2 regions of the Bradyrhizobium sp. HKCCYLR20261 genome follow, and region 1 is predicted to be linked to the other one. Evidence: predicted binding sites of a transcription regulator. Region 1 holds the regulator's gene; the other holds the start of a gene.
What was found. Region 1 encodes PhoB, which activates phosphate uptake and scavenging genes when phosphate is short. Its sites were predicted from a motif close to TGTCATNNANCTGTCAT; they were not measured.

Region 1 (7,124 bases):
CAAGATGGCCGAGGAGCTCGACTACATCCCGATGCCCGACAGCGTCGTGAAGCTGATCGAGAAGACCTGGTCGGCCGACATCAAGAGCTGATCTGAAGCGTGCTGCCCTCTCCCGGAAACGGGAGAGGGTTCGTTCAAGGTGATGATGGTGTCAAAGAAGCAGGGGGCGGACTTGGCTGAGATGGCCGTTGAGAGCGAGGTCGGCGATATCGCCGCTGCCGCAGGGCCCTATGACCGCGCCCGCGCGCTGAGCGCGTTCAAGCTCGGCGATGTCACCTTCTACTGGATCACCCGCCTGTCGGCGATCTCGGTGCTGCTGATCCTCGGCGGCATCATCATCTCCCTCGTCATCGGCGCCTGGCCGGCGATGAAGGAGTATGGCTTCCAGTTCCTGTTCACCAAGCGCTGGGCGCCTTCGGCCGATCCGCCGGTGCTCGGTGCGCTCGGCCCGATCTACGGCACGCTGGTGACCTCGTTCATCGCGATGCTGATCGCCATTCCCGTCGGCCTCGGCATCGCGATCTTTCTGACCGAGCTCTGCCCGCAATGGCTGCGCCGTCCCATTGGCCTCGCCATCGAGCTGCTCGCCGGCATTCCCTCGATCATCTACGGCATGTGGGGCTTCTTCGTGCTGGGCCCGTTCCTGGCCACCACGTTCCAGCCGTTCATGATCGGCCTCTGTGCCAACATCCCGGTGCTGCAGGACATCTTCGCAGGTCCGCCGTCCTATCTCAGCCTGTTCAACGCCTCGCTGATCCTGGCGATCATGGTGCTGCCCTTCATCACCTCGATCTCGGTCGACGTCTTCAAGACGGTCCCGCCGGTGCTCAAGGAAGCCGCCTACGGCGTCGGTTGCACCACCTGGGAGGTCGTGCGCAGCGTCGTCATCCCCTACACAAGGGTCGGCGTCATCGGCGGCGTCATGCTGGCGCTGGGCCGTGCGCTCGGCGAGACCATGGCGGTGACCTTCATCATCGGCAACTCGTTCCGGATCTCGTCCTCGATCTTCGCGCCGGGCACGACGATCTCGGCCGCGATCGCCTCCGAATTCCAGGAGAGCGACGGCCTGCACCAGTCGAGCCTGATCCTGCTCGGCCTGCTCCTGTTCGTCCTCACCTTCTTCGTGCTGGCGAGCGCCCGGCTGATGCTGGCGCGGCTCGAAGCCAAGGCTGGAAAGTAACCCATGACGAGCGTCGAGATGTCCACCGTCGATACGCCGGTCAATCCCATCAACCCGATCTATGCGCGCCGCCGCCGCAAGGACATTGTCGTCCGCGGCCTGTGCATCGCCGCCGCGGCGTTCGGCGTCACCTGGCTGGCGCTGATCCTGTTCACGCTGTTCTATAACGGCCTCGCCGGCCTCAGCCTGCAGGTCTTCACCGCCGACACGCCGCCGCCGGGCGCCAGCGAAGGCGGCCTGCGCAACGCCATCGTCGGTTCGATCATGATGACCGTGATCGGCGTCGGCATCGGCGCGCCGCTCGGCCTGTTCGCCGGCACCTACCTCGCCGAATACGGCCGCAACGACCGCCTGACCTCGGTGATCCGCTTCATCAACGACATCCTGCTGTCGGCGCCGTCGATCATCATCGGCCTGTTCATCTACGGCGCCGTCGTGGTGCCGATGGGCGGCTTCTCCGCCATCGCCGGTGCGCTGGCGCTGGCCGTCATCGTGATCCCGGTCGTGCTGCGCACCACCGAGGACATGCTGCTGCTGGTGCCCAACCCGCTGCGCGAGGCAGCCTCGGCGCTTGGCCTGCCGCGCTCGCTGGTGATCCGCCGCATCGCCTACCGCGCGGCGCGCTCCGGCCTCATCACCGGCGTGCTGCTGGCGACCGCCCGCGTCGCCGGCGAAACCGCGCCGCTCCTGTTCACCGCGCTGTCGAACCAGTTCTGGAGCCTCAACCTCTCCAAGACGATGGCGAACCTGCCTGTCACCATCAACAACTTCGTGCAGAGCCCGTATGCCTATTGGAAGCAATTGGCCTGGAGCGGAGCCCTTCTCATCACTCTGGCCGTGCTCGCTTTGAACGTCGGTGCACGCATTCTCGGCGCCGAGAGGAAAACGAAATGACCGAACTGTCCGTCTCCGTCAGTCAGCCCGCTCACACCCTTCACGGCCAGCCGCTCCCCGAGGCGCCGGCCAAGGTGACCGCGCGCAACCTGAACTTCTATTACGGCGATCATCACGCGCTGAAGAACATCAACCTGACGCTGGGCACCAACCGCGTCACGGCGTTCATCGGCCCGTCCGGCTGCGGCAAGTCCACCCTGCTGCGCATCTTCAACCGGATGTACGATCTCTATCCGGGCCAGCGCGCCACCGGCCAGCTGATGCTGGACAACACCAACATCCTCGATCCCAAGCTCGATCTCAATCTGCTGCGCGCGCGGGTCGGCATGGTGTTCCAGAAGCCGACGCCGTTCCCGATGACGATCTACGAGAACATCGCCTTCGGCATCCGTCTCTACGAGAAGATCTCGAAGTCCGAGATGGACGACCGCGTCGAGAAGGCGCTGCGCGGCGGCGCGCTGTGGAACGAGGTCAAGGACAAGCTCAACGCCTCCGGCCTGTCGCTGTCCGGCGGCCAGCAGCAGCGCTTGTGCATCGCGCGCACGGTCGCCGTCCGGCCCGAGGTGATCCTGTTCGACGAGCCGTGCTCGGCGCTCGACCCGATCTCGACCGCCAAGGTCGAGGAGCTGATCCAGGAGCTCGCGGAGAACTATACGATCGCGATCGTCACCCATAACATGCAGCAGGCGGCCCGCGTCTCCGACAAGACCGCCTTCATGTATCTCGGCGAGCTGATCGAGTTCGACGAGACCAGCAAGATCTTCACCTCGCCGAGCGATCGGCGGACCCAGGACTACATCACCGGCCGGTTCGGCTGACGCCGACAGCATTCTTCAGGAGATCAACATGGCCAGTGAACATACCGCCAAGGCGTTCGACAGCGATCTGCAGGACCTGACCCGGCTGGTGTCGGAGATGGGCGGCCTCGCCGAGCGGCTGATCGTCGATTCCGTCGACGCGCTGGTGCGGCGCGACGTGGCGCTCGGCCAGAAGGTGGTCGCCGCCGACGCCGAGGTCGACAAGCTGCAGCGCATCATCGAGGAGCGCGCGGTGCTGACGATCGCCCGCCGCCAGCCGATGGCGGTGGATTTGCGCGAGATCGTCGGCGCGATGCGCGTCGCCACCGATCTGGAGCGCATCGGCGACCTCGCCAAGAACATCGGCAAGCGCGTCGCCGCGCTGGAGAGCGACTTCCATCCGCTGAAGCTGATCCGCGGCCTCGAGCACATGACTGATCTGGTGCAGTCGCAGGTCAAGACGGTGCTGGACGCCTATGCGGCGCATGACCTGCCGGCGGCGATGACGGTCTGGAAGGGCGACGAGGAGGTGGACGCGATCTGCACCTCGCTGTTCCGCGAGCTCCTGACCTACATGATGGAAGACCCGCGCAACATCTCGTTCTGCATCCATTTGATGTTCTGCGCCAAGAACATCGAGCGGATGGGGGACCACGCCACCAACATCGCCGAGACGGTGTTCTATATGATCGAGGGCCAGCAGATCATGGACAAGCGCCCGAAGGGCGACATGACCAGCTTCGCGACCACGATCCCCGGTAACTGAGAAAGACGATTTCGACATGGGTGCGCGAATTCTGGTGGTTGAGGACGAGGAGGCGCTGACGACGCTGCTGCGCTACAACCTCGAGGCCGAAGGCTACGAGGTCGAGACCGTGGCGCGCGGCGACGAGGCCGACACGCGGCTCAAGGAGCGCGTGCCCGATCTGGTCGTGCTCGACTGGATGCTGCCGGGCCTGTCCGGCATCGAGCTGTGCCGGCGGCTGCGGGCGCGGTCCGAGACCAAGCAGCTGCCGATCATCATGCTCACCGCGCGCGGCGAGGAGAGCGAGCGTGTGCGGGGGCTTGCGACCGGCGCCGACGACTACATCGTCAAGCCGTTCTCGGTGCCGGAGCTGCTGGCGCGCGTGAAGGGCCTGCTGCGGCGGGCGAGCCCGGAGCGGCTGGCGACAGTGCTTTCCTATGGCGACATCGAGCTCGACCGTGAGAAGCGCCGCGTGGCGCGCTCGGGCCGGCCGATCGATCTCGGCCCGACCGAATACCGCCTGCTCGAATTCTTCCTCGAGCATCCCGGCCGCGTGTTCAGCCGCGAGCAGTTGCTCGACAGCGTCTGGGGCCGCGACATCTATATCGATGAGCGCACGGTGGACGTGCACATCGGCCGCCTGCGCAAGCTGCTCAATCCCGGCCGCGAGCAGGATCCGATCCGCACTGTGCGTGGCGCCGGCTATGCGCTGGACGATCGCTTCGCCAAGTCGGAGCAGGCCTAACGGGCGAGCAGGCCTGATCGCGCGGTCATGCCGTTGCCGTCTTGATCCTGTGTGATCGAGTTCCCATCATCATGGTCGGACCTCGGCAGACGCAATGATCAGGACGCTCGCTATCTTGTTGGCCTTGTTGCTTGTGGCTGCCGGCAATGCCGCGGCCGCCGAGCTCGAGGACGCCGTCGCTGCGGCTTCGAACGGGCTGCCGGCGGCGGCGTTACGCCGGCTCCAGCCGCTCGCCGCCAAGGGCGATGCGCGCGCGCAGTTCAATGTCGGATTCATGCAGGCCTTCGGCCTGGGCGCCCCGCGCAACCAGGCGGAGGCGCTGGTCTGGTACCGCAAGGCCGCCGATCAAGGGCTCGCCGTCGCCCAGCATTATCTCGGCATCGCCTATTTCAACGGTGAAGGCGCCGCCCGCGATCACGGCGAAGCCGCCCGCTGGTTCAATCGCGCCGCCGCGCAGGGCTTTGCCCAGTCGCAATACATGCTCGGCCTGATGATGCTCGACGGCGAGGTCATGACCCGGGACGTCATCCAGGGTTATGCCTGGCTCGTGATGGCCGGTCGCAGCGGCGTCAGGTCGGCCGGCCGTGAGATTCAGAGAGTGAAGCTCAGCGAAGCGCAGCGGCGCCAGGCCGAGGCCACCATTGCCGCGTGGCGGCCGAAGCCGGAATCGGTCGATGCCGGGATTGCCAATCCGCGCGCGGAGCAGTTGCTCGGTCTCGACCGGCACTTCGGCGACGTCGTCGATCCCACCTCCTGGCCGGCCTCCTCGATCGGTGTCGTGACCGTGGCGCAATACAGCACGGGAGGTTCGTGCACCGGCACGCTGGTGGCGCCGCGCGTGGTGCTCACGGCGGCGCATTGTGTCTTCAACGGCGTCGGGCAGGTCAGCCCCGGCAACGTCCATTTCCTCGCTGGCATGAACAGAGGCACTCCCGCGGCCTCGTCGGTCGCCGACAAGCTGATCGTGGCGCCTGAGTTCATTCCGACCCAGCACGACAAATGGTCGCTGGACCGCTCGCCAGCCGACTGGGCGTTGATCATCCTGAAGGATGCGCTGCCCTCGAAGCCCGTGGCGGTGAAGTCCGTGGGCCGGGATGAGCTCGCGGCTGCGACCAAGGCCGGCGCCATCTCCGAGATCGGCTATGGCCAGGAGCGGCGCTATTCGCCGACCGGCCAGCGCAATTGTAGCGCAAGCATGACCAGGGACGCCCGTCTCCTGACCGTGCATTGCCTTGCCAATTTCGGCTATTCGGGCTCGCCGATCCTGGCCGAGATCGGCGGCGAGCCGGTGGTGGTCGGGATCTTCTCGGCGTTCCACGAGGAGACCCGGCTGATGTTTGCCGCGCCCGCCAGCCAGTTCGAGGCGGCCGTGCGGCGCGAGATCGCCGCGCAGAGCGCATCCGCGCGGTGAGGGGAGGGACAGGAAGAGGAAGAGAGTTGGACACCGGCTGGTCAATGTTTGTGCGTGACCGGATAGCGGATTGCCAAAGCAATGCCGGGGACCTCAGCCGCACGGGCGACGAGGGTTGATTTACAAGTGATTTGGGCGCGGCAGCGCGAGCCTTGCCTTTTGGCGCAGGTCTTGCTCTCTTGTCCGAGTATGACGATTTTGCCAATTGATCATCCTCGCTCCGCGCGTTTCGTTCCGGCTTGGCTGCGGCCGGTCGGGCGTCGCAATGCGATGCTGCTGGCCGGCCTTGTGCTCGCCAATGCGCTCGCCTGGGCCTGGGCGTTCGCGCTCTACGCCGACCGTCCGGCCATCGTCGGCACCGCGCTGCTGGCCTGGCTGCTCGGCCTCCGCCACGCCGTCGATGCCGATCATATTGCGGCGATCGACAATGTGGTCCGCAAGCTGGTGCAGGACGGCGATGCGCCGCGCGCCGCGGGTCTTTACTTCGCGCTCGGCCATTCGAGCGTCGTCGTGATCGCCACGATCGTCGTGAGCCTGGTCGCCGGCGCGGATCTGTTGCGGGAGGACAGTGCGATCCGCGCGATCGGCGGCGCCATCGGCACCTCGGTCTCGGCAGGCTTCCTGCTGCTGATCGCGTTGGCGAACCTCGTCCTGTTCGTGAACCTCTGGCGCCGCTCGCCCCGGTCCGAGACGGACAGCGCGAGCCCCGGCAACGGCCTCCTGATTCGTCTGCTGCGGCCCGTGCTGCGGGTCGTTTCGCGCGCCTGGCATATGTTCCCGCTCGGCTTCCTGTTCGGCCTTGGCTTCGACACCGCCAGCGAGATCGGTCTTTTGAGCCTGTCGGCGACCGAAGCGGCCCGCGGCGAGAGCCTGGTGCATATCCTGGTGTTCCCGGCGCTGTTCGCCGCGGCGATGGCGACCGTCGACACCGCCGACGGCATGCTGATGGTCGGCGCCTACCGCTGGGCGCTGACGGATCCCGCCCGCAAGCGACGCTACAATCTGGTGATCACCGGGCTGTCGGTGATGATCGCGCTGGTGATCGGCGGCGTCGAGGCCGCCACGCTGCTGGCGCCGCTGTTCGGCCTGACCGGAACGTGGGCCGATGTTGCGAGCGCGCTCGGTGACGGAATCGCCGACCTGGGGATCGTCGCGGTCGTCCTGTTCGGACTGATCTGGGCCGGCGCCGTATTCTTCAACCGCCGCCCGCGCGGTTCCGAGGCCGACGCGGCGCTTGCCACCCTTCGTGCGGGGACGCTAAACCCCGGGGAGATACCAAACACGACAGCATGAAGCTGTGCTGAGGGCAGGACCTCACGATGGCCGGCGCGGAGGGAATGACCAGGATGCTG
Region 2 (7,124 bases), on a different contig from region 1:
GGCTGACATAGCCGATGGTCAGGCGCCTGGCGTTGAGGACCTGACGCGGCTCGGCACTGGCGAGATCGGCCATCTCGCCCTGATGCCGGACCGCGATACGGCCGGCGTCGCAGCGATAGTTGCCGAAGATCATCTTCAGGATCGACGACTTGCCCGCGCCCGACGGACCCGACAGGACCACGCATTCGCCTGACATCACCTGGAACGAGACGCCGCGCACCACGGGCAGCGAAATGCCGCCCTGCAGATGCATGGTGAAGGTCTTCTCGGCCTTTTCGATATCGATCATCACGGTCATTGCGGTCTGGCTCATGGCGGAAGGATCGAGGAGACGAGAAGCTGCGTGTAAGGCTCGCGCGGATCGTCGAGCACCTGGTCGGTGAGGCCGGTCTCGATCACCCGCCCCTCCTTCATGACCATCACACGATGGGACAACAGCCGCGCGACCGCAAGATCATGCGTCACGACGATCGCCGCGAGGCCGAGTTCGTTGACGAGGCTGCGCATCAGGTCGAGCAGGCGCGCCTGCACCGACACGTCGAGCCCTCCGGTCGGCTCGTCCATGAACACGAGCCGCGGCTCGGTCACCAGATTGCGCGCGATCTGCAGCCGCTGCCGCATGCCGCCCGAATAGGTGCGCGGCGCGTCATCGATTCGCGCGACGTCGATCTCGACGCGTTCGAGCCAGGACGATGCGGTCTGACGGATCCGCCCGTAATTGTTCCAGCCCACCGCCATCAGCCGCTCGCCGACATTGGCGCCGGCAGAGACCGCCATGCGCAGGCCCTGCGCAGGATCCTGATGCACGTAGCCCCAATCGGTCCGGAACAGGAAGCGGCGCTCGGCCTCGCCAAGCTCGGCGAGATCACGCAGCACACCGTCACGCATCCGGTAGGACACGCGCCCCGCGCTCGGCGCAAGCTGCGCCGACAGCATCTGCAGCAGCGTCGACTTACCCGAACCGGATTCGCCGACGATGGCGAGCACCTCGCCCGGATAGAGCACGAAGGACACGTCGCGGCAGGCGGCGAGACGGCCATAGCTCTTGGCAAGCCCCTCGGCGACCAGCAGCGGCTGGTCGGATGCGCCGATCGTCTCAGCCATGAGCGATCTCCTTATGCGGAGCGGCGCTCTGGACGCCGCGATGCCCCGCGGCCTGCCGGCCCTCGCAATAGTCGGTATCGGAGCAGACGAACATGCGGCTGCCTTTGTCGTCGGTCACGATCTCGTCGAGATAGGAATCCTCCGCGCCGCACAGCGCGCAGGGCGCATCGAACTTATAGCGGGTGAACGGGTGGTCCTCAAAATCGAGCGAGACGACCGGTGTGTACGGCGGAATGGCATAGATCCGCTTCTCGCGGCCCGCGCCGAACAATTGCAGCGCCGGACAATTGTCCATCTTGGGGTTGTCGAATTTCGGCGTTGGCGACGGATCCATCACGTAGCGCGCATTGACCTTGACCGGATATGCATAGGAGGTGGCGATATGGCCGAAGCGCGCGATGTCCTCATACAGCTTGACGTGCATCAGGCCATATTCGGCCAGCGCATGCATGCGCCGCGTCTCGGTCTCGCGCGGCTCGAGGAAGCGCAGCGGCTCCGGAATCGGCACCTGATAGACCAGCACCTGCCCGTCGCGCAGCGGCGCCTCGGGAATGCGATGCCGGGTCTGGATCACGGTCGCGGCTTCCGTCGAGGTCGTGGTCTCGACCCCCGCCGTCTTGGCGAAGAACTTGCGGATCGAGATCGCATTCGTCGTGTCGTCCGACCCCTGGTCGATGACCTTGAGCACATCGGCCGGTCCAAGAATGGCGGCTGTGACCTGCACGCCGCCGGTGCCCCAGCCATAGGGCATCGGCATCTCGCGGCTTGCGAAGGGCACCTGATAGCCGGGGATCGCGATCGCCTTTAGGATCGCACGGCGGATCATGCGCTTGGTCTGCTCGTCCAGATAGGCGAAATTGTAGGTCGGCGCGTTCATTCCGCGGCCTCCTTCATGGCCGGAGCCGCATGGGCGTCCGCGAACTCCTGACGCAGCTTGCGCAACAGGCCAAGCTCGGACTGGAAATCGACATAGTGCGGCAGCTTCAGATGCTCGACGAAGCCGGTCGCCTGCACATTGTCGGAATGAGACAGCACGAATTCCTCGTCCTGCGCCGGCGCGATCACGTCCTCACCCAGTTCACGCGCGCGCAGGGCGCGGTCGACCAGCGCCATCGACATCGTCTTGCGTTCGCTCTGGCCGAAAGCGAGGCCGTAGCCGCGGGTGAAGCATGGCGGCTCGGTGGCCGAGCCCTTGAACTGATTGACCATCTGACACTCGGTCAGCTCGATGGAGCCGAGCGGCACGGCAAAGCCGACCTCCTCGGCGAAGAACTCGACCTCGACCTCGCCGAAGCGAATCTCGCCGGCGAACGGATGGTTGCGGCCGTAGCCGCGCTGCGTCGAATAGCCAAGCGCAAGCAGAAAGCCTTCGTCACCACGCGCGAGATTCTGCAGCCGCAGATCGCGCCCCGCCGGAAAGCCGAGGGGATCACGCGTCAGGTCCCCAACGGGAGCGCCGGCTTCCGCCTGCGGCGACGGCTCGATGAGACCATCCTGGCCAAGAATGTCGGTCACTCGCGGCGTCGGCGCAGTCGAGGCCTCGGCCATCGCAGGGGACTCGGGATCGGCCCCTTTCGCAAGCTGCGGATCGAGCAGGCGGTGCGTGTAGTCGAAGGTCGGGCCGAGCACCTGCCCGCCCGGGATGTCCTTGAACGTCGACGATACCCGCCGCTGCACCCGCATCGCACCGGTATCGACCGGCTCACTCGCACCGAAGCGCGGCAATGTCGCCCTGAAGGCGCGCACCAGGAAGATCGCCTCGATCAGATCGCCGCGGGCCTGCTTGATGGCCAGCGCGGCGAGCTCGCGATCATACAGCGAGCCCTCGCTCATCACGCGATCGACAGCGAGGCCGAGTTGCTCGGAAATCTGCGCCAGCGACAGATCCGGCACATTGCGATCGCCGCGACGCTCATGCGCCAGCAGCCGATGCGCATTCTCGATGGCGCGCTCGCCACCCTTGACGGCGACATACATGCCTCAACCTCCTGCGGCGACGAGCCGCGCCGTGCGCGGGATGGCAACGATCGACGAACCGTCGACCAGCACCACATCGATTCCGCGCGGAAACAGTCTCTCATTGATCGACAGCCGCTCGAACAGATCGGCCGGCGCGATCGACGCGGCGAATGTCGCCGTTCCGTCGATGCCCGGGCCGCGCAACTGAAAGGTCCGGCCAGCGGACAGGCTCGCCACCTGCAGGATCAACGTCGTCGAACGGTCGGGATATTCGGCGGAACCTAGCGCGAATGAGCTGAAATCAGGCAGCGTGTCGGGCGCGGCCACCAGCGCGAAGCTCGCCTGCGAGGGCTTGCCAGTGATCGGCGCCCCCGTGTGAAATTTGAGCCAGGCACCGACCTCCGCGGCTGCGGCCAACGGCGCATCGAGCCAGATCGGGGTGTCGTGATCGAACAGCGTCAACGCGATCGCGGCGGTACCGTGCATCAAGCATGCTGGCCGCCCCACAGGAGCCTCGATGTGTCGCACGCTGCCGGGCCGCGCCATGGCTTCCATCACCGTGCGGAACGTCGACTGCGCTGCCAGAACCTTGTCGGAAAACCCGGGCTGAAGCTCGGACGTCACAATGGCCATCAGCCTTCTCCTCGGACCATCGTGTAGAAGTCGACGCGCGTCGCCGCAGCCTCCTGGGCCTGGCGCCGGCGGTCTTCCTGCAGTTGCGCCTGCAGCGGGGCGACCACTTGCGTGAGGACGCCTTGAGCATGGGCCTGCGATTGAATCATCGCGTCGCATAGCGCGATCAGCCGCGCCTTGCCGCCATCGCGCCCGAGCACGTAGCCGAAGCCGACCTCGCCGCTCCCGAGCCGAACCGCCGCACGCGACACCGTCGCCTCACCGAGATTGAACGGGGCACCATCGCCACCGACCCGGCCGCGCAGCATCACGAGACCATTCTCCGCCGCGCGCAGATCCTGATGATCCGGCAGCGCGAGGCTTTCCAGCCTGGCTGCGATATCCGCATGCGAGGCGTGTGCGAGGACCTGCATCGCCGTCCTGCGCCGATCCTGCATCGTGTTGCCGTCCATCTCCATCCGCTCTTGCCGTCGTAAAGTTGTCTATGATATTAGACAACTTCGTAACGGGGCGCCATGACTGTTTGATGACATGGACGTGATTTTCGCGACCCGAAAGGCGGAGAGCCGGTGATGAGCATGCAGGACGCTCCTTCGGGCGTCGCGTTGTGGCGGCGCGTGGCCGACGGGATCGAGCGCGACATCGCCGGCGGCCGCTTCGCGCCCGGGACGCGTCTGCCGGGCGAGACCGAAATCGCCGAGACATACCGCGTCAACCGCCACACGGTGCGCCGTGCGCTCGCGACGCTCGCGGAGCGCGGCCTGGTGCGGGCCGAGCGCGGCAGCGGCACCTATGTCGAGGCGCCGCGGCTGTCCTATCCGCTGCGATCGCGCACGCGCTTTTCCGAGATCGTCGGCGCCGGCGGCCGCGAACCGCGCGGACAGATGCTCGCCGCCAGCGAAGAGCCGGCGACGCGCGACCTCGCGCGCGTGCTCGGCGTGAAGGCCGGCGCTTCGCTGACACGCATCGACGCGCTGCGCTTTGCCGACAAGACGCCGATCTGCGTGAGCACGTCATGGCTGTCGACTGAGCGGTTTCCCGACGCCGGCTCGATCTTCGCCTCGGCCCGTTCGATGACGGCGCTGCTCGCGCATTTCGGCATTCGCGACTATCGCCGCGGATCGACCCGCATCACCGCCGACATCGCCGACGCAAGCGACGCGGCGCGCCTGGATCTCGCACTCGACCGCCCCGTGCTCGTGGTCGACAGCACCGACATCGACGCCGACGGGACGCCGCTGGTCGTCAAGCGCTCACGCTTTGCCGCGGAGCGCGTGGCCTTCGAGGTGGAGAGCTAGACGCGACGGTGGGTCTGGGGCTCAGTCGATCAGAGAGCCATCCGGATTGAAGAAGGGATGCGGTCCGTCGAACGCACCGATCGGCACCTGATGCGTCACGACGGTGCCGAAGCCTGCGCCTGGAAACCAGACGTGCAAGTGGAAGGCGGGCGGCTCGACCCGGAAGGATGGCGGTTGCAGCTCGGCGAGATCAAGCGCGACGGCGTGGTTCGGCGCGGGACAAATCGTGCAGGGAATGCCGGCGAACCGGGTCAGCGTGGCACGATGCACGTGGCCGCAGCCGATCAACTGCAACCGCGGGTGACGCGCAACGACCGCGGCGAGATCGTCGGCATTGAGCAGGTTCTGCCGGTCCATGTGCCAGATGCCGGTGGCCAACGGCGGATGATGCAAAAACATCAGCGCCGGCTTGTCGGCACGCGCGGACAGCCTGTCGTCGAACCAAGCGAGAGTGGCCGCGTCGAGCTCGCCATGCGGATGACCGGGCACGCTGGAATCGAGCAGCAGCAGATCGAGCTCCGGCAGATCGACATGCCGGTTCAGCGGACCGGACGCGCCGGCATCAAAATGATCCGGAAACGCCGCGCGCATCAGCTCGCGTGAATCATGATTGCCGGGCACCGCGACGTAGGGAATCGAAAGCTCCGCCAGCAATCCCGCGAGATGCTCGTACTCGACCGCCGACGGCGTGTCGGCGAGATCGCCGGAGATCACGACGAGATCAGGCTTCGGCGCGAGCCGGTTGAGCTCCGCAATGCAATGCGCCAGTGCCCGCGCGGTATCGACGCGGCGATAGGCGAGCCGGCCGGGCGCCTTGATGTGCAGGTCGGAGATCTGAGCGATGATGATGGGGCGCTTGCTCATGCCGTTCAGCCTTCCTCTGGCAGCAGACGAATGGCGTTCGCCGCAATGGACAGACCGACGCGCTCCCCTGCTCCGACCCTGATCGTGTTCGGCGCGTCCACCGTCAATGCGACGGATGCGGCATCACGCACGACGATGCGCTGGCGGTCGCCGGCGAAGCGAACGCTATCAACCACGCCGGTCAAGCACGAGGCCGACACGTCGGCGATGCCGATCGTCTCAGGGCGGACCATCGCGACAGCGTTGGGTTTCGAACCACCGCCGGATACAGGCTGGCGGCCTCCCGGCAGCACGAGATGGCCGTCCGCGATCGGCGCCTCGATGATGTTGGCCGCGCCGACGAACTCCGCGACGAAGCGGCTGGCGGGCTCGAAATAGATCTCGCGCGGCGTCCCGACCTGCGCGATCGCGCCCTTGCGCATCACGACGATGCGGTCCCCAAGCTCCATCGCCTCGGCCTGGTCGTGGGTCACATAGATCGCGGTAATGCCGAGGGTGCGCAGCAGGCTGTTGAGCTCGCCGCGCAGCCGCTCGCGCAAGGCGGCGTCGAGCGCCGTGAGCGGCTCGTCGAGCAGCAGTACGCTCGGCCTGACGGCAACGGCGCGCGCGAGCGCGACGCGCTGGCGTTGTCCGCCCGACAGCTGATCGATGCGGCGGTCTTCGAGACCGGCCAGATTGGTCAGCGCCACCAGCTCGGCGACGCGCGCGGCGCGTTGCGCCCGCGAGACGCCGCGAATCTTGAGCCCATAGCCGATGTTCTCTGCGACAGACATGTTGGGAAACAGCGCATAGGATTGGAACACCATGCCGACATTGCGCTTCTCGATCGGCTGCCTGGTCTGGTCCTTGCCGTCGAACAGCACGCGGCCGCCGGCGTCGGGCGTCTCGAGACCGGCGACGATCCGCAGCAAGGTGGTCTTGCCGCAACCGGACGGGCCGAGCAGCACCAGCGTTTCGCTCTGCGCGATGTCGAGCGTGGCGCGCGCGAGCGCGTTGGTGCCGTCTGCGAATGTCTTGCCGCAATTCTCAACCTTCAGCGCCGCGCCGTGACGGGTCATCGTGCTCACCTTGCACCTCCCCTTTCGCCGATCCACTGCATGGCGACCAGGAGCGGAATGATCAGGACGAAGAAAATCAGAGTATAGGCCGAGGCCACCTCGAGGCGCATCGACGCATAGGCGTCGGCGAGGCCGACCGGCAAGGTCTTGGTCAGCGGCGTGTGCAACATCCAGGTCAGGTTGAATTCTCCGAGCGAGAGCGTGACGA

Region 2: a site for PhoB is predicted at 4,212-4,228, ahead of phnF (phosphonate metabolism transcriptional regulator PhnF). Genes of this name have one in related genera too.

The regions. Positions count from the first base shown of each region.
Region 1 is NZ_JBNPUZ010000001.1:114,164-121,287, reverse strand. It holds gene pstS (phosphate ABC transporter substrate-binding protein PstS) at 1-91, shown strand, start outside; gene pstC (phosphate ABC transporter permease subunit PstC) at 182-1,180, shown strand; gene pstA (phosphate ABC transporter permease PstA) at 1,229-2,074, shown strand; gene pstB (phosphate ABC transporter ATP-binding protein PstB) at 2,071-2,892, shown strand; gene phoU (phosphate signaling complex protein PhoU) at 2,921-3,637, shown strand; gene phoB (phosphate regulon transcriptional regulator PhoB) at 3,654-4,361, shown strand; gene ACQR1L_RS00540 (trypsin-like serine protease) at 4,456-5,772, shown strand; gene ACQR1L_RS00535 (HoxN/HupN/NixA family nickel/cobalt transporter) at 6,043-7,065, shown strand; gene ACQR1L_RS00530 (HupU protein) at 7,092-7,124, shown strand, end outside.
Region 2 is NZ_JBNPUZ010000007.1:56,670-63,793, reverse strand. It holds gene phnL (phosphonate C-P lyase system protein PhnL) at 1-298, opposite strand, end outside; gene phnK (phosphonate C-P lyase system protein PhnK) at 310-1,104, opposite strand; gene ACQR1L_RS18340 (alpha-D-ribose 1-methylphosphonate 5-phosphate C-P-lyase PhnJ) at 1,097-1,981, opposite strand; gene ACQR1L_RS18335 (carbon-phosphorus lyase complex subunit PhnI) at 1,978-3,081, opposite strand; gene phnH (phosphonate C-P lyase system protein PhnH) at 3,085-3,696, opposite strand; gene phnG (phosphonate C-P lyase system protein PhnG) at 3,696-4,148, opposite strand; gene phnF (phosphonate metabolism transcriptional regulator PhnF) at 4,269-4,994, shown strand; gene ACQR1L_RS18315 (phosphodiesterase) at 5,016-5,858, opposite strand; gene ACQR1L_RS18310 (ABC transporter ATP-binding protein) at 5,864-6,916, opposite strand; gene ACQR1L_RS18305 (ABC transporter permease) at 6,922-7,124, opposite strand, start outside.